Linked DNA regions of Microbulbifer sp. A4B17. The protein of the gene in region 1 interacts with the protein of each later gene in a pairwise test. Links are inferred from orthologs where the notes say so. Each region holds a gene or a part of one and is shown in the gene's direction. Other genes may lie near its edges.

The links. Proteins that work in one complex are often made in the same cells at the same time.
Region 2: the proteins of nth (region 1) and aceE interact in binary tests that used the Escherichia coli proteins (3 or more experiments, as listed by UniProt). The link is inferred for Microbulbifer sp. A4B17 from one-to-one orthologs.

What each region holds. Positions count from the first base shown.
Region 1 is NZ_CP029064.1:3,610,622-3,614,726, forward strand. What follows is about bases 834-3,663. They hold nth (endonuclease III), read left to right. Parts: upstream 834-1,829; coding sequence 1,830-2,498; downstream 2,499-3,663. Other genes in these bases: dapC (succinyldiaminopimelate transaminase), read left to right, coding at 834-1,755; BTJ40_RS15920 (ArsC family reductase), read left to right, coding at 2,501-2,845; dapD (2,3,4,5-tetrahydropyridine-2,6-dicarboxylate N-succinyltransferase), read left to right, coding at 2,867-3,663. Also shown: BTJ40_RS15905 ([protein-PII] uridylyltransferase), read left to right, coding at 1-551; more of dapC, read left to right, coding at 583-833; more of dapD, read left to right, coding at 3,664-3,898; dapE (succinyl-diaminopimelate desuccinylase), read left to right, coding at 3,993-4,105. UniProt on the Escherichia coli protein: DNA repair enzyme that has both DNA N-glycosylase activity and AP-lyase activity. The DNA N-glycosylase activity releases various damaged pyrimidines from DNA by cleaving the N-glycosidic bond, leaving an AP (apurinic/apyrimidinic) site.
Region 2 is NZ_CP029064.1:834,313-838,849, forward strand. Bases 671-3,932 are described here. They hold aceE (pyruvate dehydrogenase (acetyl-transferring), homodimeric type), read left to right. Parts: upstream 671-1,062; coding sequence 1,063-3,732; downstream 3,733-3,932. Other genes in these bases: aceF (dihydrolipoyllysine-residue acetyltransferase), read left to right, coding at 3,750-3,932. Outside these bases: BTJ40_RS03790 (marine proteobacterial sortase target protein), read left to right, coding at 1-34; BTJ40_RS03795 (class GN sortase), read left to right, coding at 37-615; more of aceF, read left to right, coding at 3,933-4,537. UniProt on the Escherichia coli protein: Component of the pyruvate dehydrogenase (PDH) complex, that catalyzes the overall conversion of pyruvate to acetyl-CoA and CO(2).

The sequences.
Region 1 (4,105 bases):
TTGTCTACACGCCTGATAGAGCCAACGTATTTGCCGCAGCGGTTACCGGGCTGGATATGCTCAACCTGAACGTTCACGATGCGCGCCTGTACAATTCTGCCTCTGGTTATACGCTGGATACTTTTTACGTGCTGGATGAAGCGGGCCAACCGCTACTGGACGAACCCCAGCGCCTAGCGCAGATTCGCGACACTCTACAGCAGGAATTGGCCCTGGTTGAGGACTACTCAAAGATCATTCAGCGACGTACGCCCCGCCGCCTTAAAATGTTTGAATTGAAGAGCCAGGCTCATCTCTCCACTGAGCCCGGCGATCATTACAGCACCCTGGAAATTACCAGTGCCGACAGACCCGGCTTGCTGGCCCGCATCGCGCGTATTTTTATTTCCCACGATCTGCGCCTGCACAATGCAAAAATTTCGACACTCGGCGAACGAGTCGAAGATATTTTTCACATTACCGATGCCGAGGGATCACCACTTACCGACATCGAGGCCAACGGCGCACTGGAAAAAGCCATTTGCCTGGAACTGAACAACCAAGACGCCTAACCGAAAAAACGCCCGAGGCCCGCTCACGACCATGAACCCAAATCTGGAACAGCTGCAGCCCTATCCATTTACCAAGCTGCAAGCCCTGAAAGAGGGCCTCCAAGCGGCGGACAAGCCGCATATTGCACTGTCCATCGGTGAGCCCAAGCATGCGCCACCGGAGTTTGTCAGTGCAGAGCTTGTTCGACACCTGGACAAGCTTGCCGCCTACCCACTGACCAAGGGAATAGAGCCCCTGCGGCAGGCGATCGCCAATTGGCTGAGCCAGCGTTTTCAGCTATCCAATGTGAGCGCAGATAGCCAGGTGCTGCCGGTGAACGGGACCCGGGAAGCACTTTTTGCATTCGCCCAGGCGACCGTTTCCGCAGGCAGCAAAGTCCTGATGCCCAATCCCTTCTACCAGATCTATGAGGGCGCGGCCCTTCTCGCCGGGGCGCAGCCGCACTTTATTAACTGTGTAGCAGAAAACCAATTCAAACCAGATTTCACCTCGGTGCCGGAATCGGTTTGGCAGCAATGCGAATTGCTTTACCTCTGCTCTCCCGGCAACCCCACCGGCGCTCTTCTCGAAGCTGAAGATTTTAAACAGCTGATAGAGAAGGCAGACCGCTACGATTTCACCATCGCCTCCGATGAATGTTATTCGGAGCTGTATTTTGACGAGTCATCACCGCCGGTAGGATTATTACAGGCCTGCGAGGAAATGGGGCGAACAGACTTTCGCCGCTGTGTAGTATTCCACAGCCTATCAAAGCGCTCGAACTTACCCGGGCTTCGCTCGGGCTTCGTCGCCGGTGATGCCGATCTGCTGCAAAAGTTTTTGCTCTATCGAACTTACCACGGCTGCGCCATGCCGCTGCCCAATCAATATGCTTCGATCGCAGCCTGGCAGGATGAGGAACACGTCCGCCAGAATCGCGCGCTTTACAGTGAAAAGTTTTCTTCAGTTCTCGAAATTCTCGACGGCTGCCTAGAGGTACAACAGCCACAGGCAAGCTTTTATCTATGGCCCAAGGTCGGGGATGGTGAGCGTTTTGCCAGGGAACTCTATGAGGCGCAAAATATCACGGTACTTCCCGGTGCATTTCTCGCCCGCGATAGCATCGGCTTGAACCCCGGTCGCGAGTATGTGCGTCTGGCACTGGTAGCGACACTGCAAGAGTGCATCGACGCAGCGCACCGTATAAAGGCATTTTGCAGGTAAGGCCAACTCACTCTTCAAGAACAACTGACAATTCGAGAACATACAGGAACCCCACGCCCAGGCATATCTTAACAATGGCAGTAAAAAATCTACTCAAACAAGAGCGCGTCACTTATATTTTGCAGCGCCTGGAGGAACTCTACCCGGAAACTCCCGTTCCTCTCGATCACAAAGACTCCTATACCCTGTTGGTTGCGGTACTCCTATCCGCTCAGTGCACCGATGAGCGTGTCAACCAGATAACCCCTGCGCTCTGGCAGCTGGCAGACAACCCCACGGATATGGCGCAGGTCCCGGTAGAAGAGATCCAAAAAGTCATTCGCCCCTGTGGCCTCTCCCCGCAAAAATCCAAAGCCATCAGCAAGCTCTCGCAGATCCTGATCAACGAATACCACGGCGAAGTGCCCGAGAATATGGCCGCGCTGGAGACCCTGCCCGGGGTCGGACACAAGACGGCGAGCGTGGTTATGTCACAGGCTTTTGGGCACCCGGCGTTTCCCGTCGATACCCACATTCACAGATTGGCCCAGCGCTGGGGCCTAACGAATGGCAAAAATGTCACCCAGACGGAAAAAGACCTGAAGCGGCTGTTCCCAAGAGACAAGTGGAATAAATTGCACCTGCAGATTATTTTCTACGGTCGCGAGTTCTGCTCTGCGCGGGGCTGCGATGGCACCGTCTGTGAAATCTGCACAACCTGCTACCCCAACCGTAAAAACCCCAAGAAAACCCAAAAGGCGTAACCGTGATTACTCTGTACGGCATTAAAAACTGTGACACCGTAAAAAAAGCCCGTAAATGGCTGGAGAAAAATGGAGTCGATTATCGCTTTCACGATTTTCGCGTAGACGGCATGGAAGATGTCCCCCTACAAGCATGGCTGGATAAATTTGGCTGGCAAGAGGTCCTAAATCGCCGCTCAACGAGCTGGCGTGAACTGAGCGATGAACAGAAAAACGAAATGGACAATGCACTCGCTTTAGATCTGGCCAGTGCAACCCCTACCTTAATCAAACGCCCGGTCACCACCACCTCAAAGGAAACCCTTTTCGGTTTTAAAGAGGCGACCTTCGAACAACTGCAAAGCTAGTCGAATTAGGAGATAACCACCATGAGCAATATTTACAGCATCGGTTTTGGTGTCGGCACCTGTAACAGCAAGGGCGACTGGCTGGAAGTTTACTACCCCAAACCCCTGTTTAAACCCAGCGCAGAAATCGCTAACGCAGTTACTAAAACTCTCGGCGTGGCAGAGGGAAATCACAGCCTGCCTCTGGACTCCACCCAGCTACAGAAATTAGCCGATGCTCTTCACAGTGCAGGCGCCGCTGACCAGGCGGAAATCCTGCAGCAGTTCGCCAATTCCCAAAGACCTCTCGCAGTAGTTATTTTGGCTACTGACGAAGCCCCGCAGTCAGTGCCCGAGGCCTACCTGAAGCTACATCTTCTCTCCCACCGCCTGGTAAAACCCCACGAGACCAAACTCGACGGTATTTTTGGCAAGCTGGTTAATGTCGCCTGGACCAATCAGGGAGCCATTGATCTTGAGGAATTACCGCAGCGACAACTGGATGCAAGACTCAAAGGTGAGTACCTGGATGTCTCCTGCGTGGATAAATTCCCCAAGATGACCAATTACGTAGTACCAGCTGGAGTTCGTATCGCCCACACCGCTCGAGTGCGCCTGGGCGCATACCTGGGGGAAGGCACCACTATCATGCACGAGGGCTTTGTTAACTTTAATGCTGGCACCGAAGGACCCGGCATGATTGAAGGCCGTATTTCCGCCGGGGTATTTGTCGGCGCCGGTTCTGATCTCGGTGGCAGCAGTTCTACCATGGGTACACTTTCCGGTGGCGGAAATATCGTTATCTCGGTAGGCGACAACTGCCTGCTCGGCGCTAATGCCGGTATCGGCATTCCCCTTGGCGACCGCTGCACTGTCGAGGCTGGGCTCTACATTACAGCTGGAACTAAAATCGCCCTGCTGGATGACAGCGGCAAGCTGGTAGAGTACATCAAGGCCAGAGATCTGGCCGGAAAATCCGATTTACTTTTCCGCCGCAACTCCACTAATGGTGCAGTGGAATGTCTCACCAACAAGAGTGCTATCGAGCTCAATGAAGCTCTACACAGCAATTAAAATTGCACGGTGCGGAACTTCAATTCCGCACCGCTGCGCCCCACCCCTTTAGCCGCCCCTTTGCGGCCCATCTCTCTATACAAGGAAAGCCCTAGTGACTCCCACTCTCCAACTCGCTTTCGACCTGATTCGCCGCCGCTCTGTCACCCCCGAAGATGCGGGGTGTATGGACCTTATGATCCAGCGCCTGGAAAAAATAGGATTCCA
Region 2 (4,537 bases), 2.8 Mb from region 1 along the record:
CGGCGCTAATCCTCTGCAACGGGGAGGTGTGTAAGCGTGGCTCGCTCACTGCTCTTTATGCTTTGCTTGGGAACGGGGTTGTGGCAGCTGGGTTCCGCCAGCTGGCTCCTGGCCAAGGCCGAATTGGCCCAAGTGTTGATTAATAGTGCTTGGGAAGAACAGCTACAGGGCGGGGCTCTGCAAAAGCCCTGGCCCTGGGCGGACACCTGGCCAGTGGCCAAGTTAAAGTTGGAAGGGCAGTCGCCATTAGTTGTTCTGGCGGGGGGGAGTGGGCAGGCGCTGGCCTTTGGACCCGGCCTCTTGTCTGGATCCGGCAGTCCCGGTGAGTCTCGCACTACAGTTATCGCCGCTCATCGAGATACTCACTTTGCGGGATTGGAGCATGTCGGGCGGGGTACCTCCATTTACCTGCAGGACAAGCGCGGACGCTGGCATACTTACCGGGTTGTGGAAATGCGGATTGTGGATAGTGAGCGCGAGCGCCTGCCCATCTTTGCCGAGCGCGGATTGTTGTTGGTGACCTGTTACCCATTCAACGCCCTGGCCGCTGGCGGCTCCCTGCGTTACTTGGTCTACGCTGAATATCAGCCCGGTGGGGAGCTGGTTCAGCTGTGACCAATATCTTTATTTGAGACTCGATTTTGTAGTTCGTTTTCTCAAAAAATCCACTAAATGTTCCGGTGAAACGGCCAAACGGCAAATAATTGTTTTGCTCTTTTGTTTTATTTGTTACTAACCGTCCTATCTGGAAAATTTTTTGTAGTAATACTACAATCCCTTCCGCTAACAACCGGGATGGGGTTTTGTCCGCCAGTCTGCGCGGGCCCCGGAACAGATAATCACAGTCAAACTAGGCACTTGCGGCAATCAATTGCGCCGCTTTCCTCTCCGTCATATTCGAGTAAAGATTCACAAACTTTGCATTTACGCCAACAAAGTTGGTGAATTGGCGGAACCAAGAAAAAAAGGAAGCTTTTTTTTGCCTGCGCTGTAGTTTGCCCGCGTACCGATTTTTGAGAAATAGACCGACTCGACGTCGCCTAATTCGCCGAGGAGCACTTGATGCACGAAGATACCGATAACCTCGAAACGCAGGAGTGGCTGGATGCGCTGCAAGCGGTTATCCGCTACAGCGGCAAAGAACGCGCAGCCTTCCTTCTGAAGCAGTTGTCTGACCGCGCTACCGATGTAGGCGTACAGCTGCCTGCGGCAATCACCACTCCCTATCGCAATACCATTCCGCCCAATGCGGAAAAGCGTATGCCTGGCGACCTGTTTATGGAGCGTCGAATTCGCTCCCTGATTCGCTGGAATGCCCTGGCGATGGTGGTACGTGCCAACCAGAATAATGATGGCCTCGGCGGCCATATCTCCAGCTTCTCCTCTGCGGCCACACTCTACGATGTGGGCTTCAACTACTTCTTCCGTGGTAATGAAGGCGAGGAACGCGGCGACCTGATTTTCTTCCAGGGCCACAGCGCACCGGGCATTTATGCCCGTTCCTACCTGGAAGGGCGTTTCGATGAAGAGCAGCTGGACAATTTCCGCCGCGAAGTGAACGGCAATGGCCTGTCTTCCTACCCGCATCCCTGGCTGATGCCGGAATACTGGCAGTTCCCCACAGTTTCCATGGGATTGGGGCCGATCCAGGCAATTTACCAGGCGCACATTATGCGCTACCTATCTGCCCGCGGCCTGTCCCCGCGCGGCGATCGCAAAGTGTGGGCTTTCCTTGGTGACGGTGAGTGTGACGAGCCGGAAACCCTGGGCGCAATCTCCCTGGCTGGCCGCGAGCAACTGGAAAACCTGGTGTTCGTGGTTAACTGTAACCTGCAGCGTCTGGACGGCCCGGTACGCGGCAACGGCAAGATCGTGCAGGAGCTGGAAGGCGTATTCCGCGGTGCCGGTTGGAATGTTGTCAAAGTACTCTGGGGTCGCCTATGGGATCCGCTGCTGGAGAAAGATGACAAGGGCCTGTTGCAGAAAGTCATGGACGAAGTGGTCGATGGCGAGATGCAGAACTTCAAGGCCAACGGCGGCGCTTATACCCGCGAGCATTTCTTCGGCAAATACCCGGAGTTGCTGGAGCTGGTTAAGGATATGTCCGACGATGAGATTATGAAGCTCAATCGCGGCGGCCACGACCCCTACAAAGTTTACGCAGCCTACGCGGCGGCAATGGCCCACAAAGGCCAGCCCACCGTGATCCTGGCCCAGACCGTTAAAGGTTACGGCTTGGGCTCCGCCGGTGAAGCGGCGATGGACACCCACTCTGTGAAGAAGCTGGATCTGGATTCCCTCAAGCGTTTCCGCGATCGCTTTGCCATTCCGCTCACCGATAAAGAGCTGGAAGAAGTTCCTTACTACCGCCCATCTCCGGACAGCCCGGAAATGAAATATATGGCGGAGCGCCGCAAGGCCCTGGGTGGTCCGGTTCCCCGTCGCCCGGTTGAGTGCCCGAAACTGGAAGTCCCCGACCTCGATGCGTTCAGCGCACTGACCAAGGGCTCCGGTGAGCGCGAAATCTCCACCACCATGGCATTTGTTCGCGCGATTGCTGCGTTGGTGAAAGACAAGAATATCGGCAAAAACATCGCGCCGATTGTTCCCGATGAAGCCCGTACCTTTGGTATGGAAGGTCTGTTCCGTCAGTTGGGTATCTATTCCTCCCAAGGGCAGCGTTACACCCCGGTGGATCACGGCCAGATCATGTATTACAAGGAAGATAAGAAAGGCCAGGTGCTGGAAGAGGGCATCAACGAAGCGGGTGCTATGTCCACCTGGATGGCGTTGGCCACGGCCTATAGCAACCACGGCGTGCCGATGGTGCCTTTCTATATCTACTACTCAATGTTCGGCTTCCAGCGTATCGGCGACCTGGCCTGGGCCGCTGGCGATATGCAGGCGCGCGGCTTCCTGATCGGCGCTACCGCCGGCCGTACCACCTTGAATGGTGAAGGTCTGCAGCACCAGGATGGCCACAGTCACGTACTGTCCTCCACTATCCCCAACTGCCGCAGCTATGATCCTGCCTATGGTTACGAGCTGGCAGTGGTTATGCAGCGCGGCTTGAAAGAAATGTACGAAGAGCAGAAGAACCTCTTCTACTACATCACCATCGAGAACGAGAACTACCTGCAGCCGGAAATGCCTCAGGGCGTGGAAGAGGGCATTATTCGCGGTATCTACAAGTTGCAGTCCAACGTCAAGAAAGGCGCTAAGGGCAAAGCGGCGAAGAAACATGTACAGCTGATTGGTGGCGGTACTATTTTGCGCGAAGTGCTGGCAGCGGCGGATATCCTCGCCGACCAGTTCGGTGTGACCTCCGATGTCTGGAGCCTCACCTCCGCTGTGGAATCGGCCCGTGAAGGCCAGGACGTGGCACGCTGGAATATGCTGCACCCGGAAGCCGAGCCGCGCAAAGCCTGGATCACTGAGCAGTTCGAAGGCAATACCTCCCCGGTTATCGCCTCCACCGACTACATCCGTTCCTATGTGGAGCCACTGCGCGAATTTATCGACGGTGAGCTGACCACCCTGGGTACCGATGGTTTCGGCCGCAGTGACAGCCGCGAGCAGCTGCGTCGCTTCTTCGAAGTGGATCGCAACTACGTGGTAATCGCTGCACTGAACGGCTTGGCCAAGCAGGGTGTTATTGATGCTAAAGAGGTTGCGGAAGCAATCGTGAAGCTCAATATCGACGCCGAAAAAGTTAACCCGCGCATCAGCTAAGAGAAGGCAGAACTCCTATGGCAAAACAAGTCATTAAAGTGCCTGATCTCGGCGGTGCCGATCAGGTGGATGTGATTGAAATTACGGTTGCCGTCGGTGATACCGTCGCGCAAGAGGATTCTCTGATTGTGGTGGAGGGCGATAAAGCCTCCATGGATGTGCCGGCCCCGGTGGCTGGTAAAATCCTCAGCATCAGCGTGCAAGAGGGCGATAAGGTCTCCGAAGGCGATGTGATTGGGGAGATCGAAACCGATGTGGCGGAAGCACCGGCAGAGGAGCCCGCTGCGGCCCCTGCCAAGCAAGAAGCTGCACCGGTTGCAGAGCCTGTGGCTGAAGCCCCTGCGGCAACGCCGAGCGGTGAGCCGAAAGAGGAAACGATCCAGATCCCGGATCTGGGTGGTGCCGATGCGGTTGATGTTATCGAGATCAGTGTGCAGCCCGGTGATGTAGTCGAAGAGGGCGACTCCCTGATTGTGGTGGAAGGTGATAAAGCCTCTATGGATGTGCCTTCCCCCAGCGCCGGTACCGTGGTTTCTATCGCGGTTAAAGAAGGCGATAAGGTTTCCACGGGTGACATCCTGGGCGTGTTGAAAGTAGTTGCCGCAGGCGCCGCCGCGCCCGCTGCAGCCCCTGCAGCGACAGCGCCTGCCGAGAGCGCGCCACAGCAGGCATCTGCGTCTGTTGAGCCCCCGGCAGTGCCGCAGAAAGACTATCAGCTGGAGCGCAACCTCACCGCAGCAGCCCAGGTTTACGCCGGCCCGGCCGTGCGCAAACTGGCCCGCGAGTTGGGTGTTACCTTGAATAA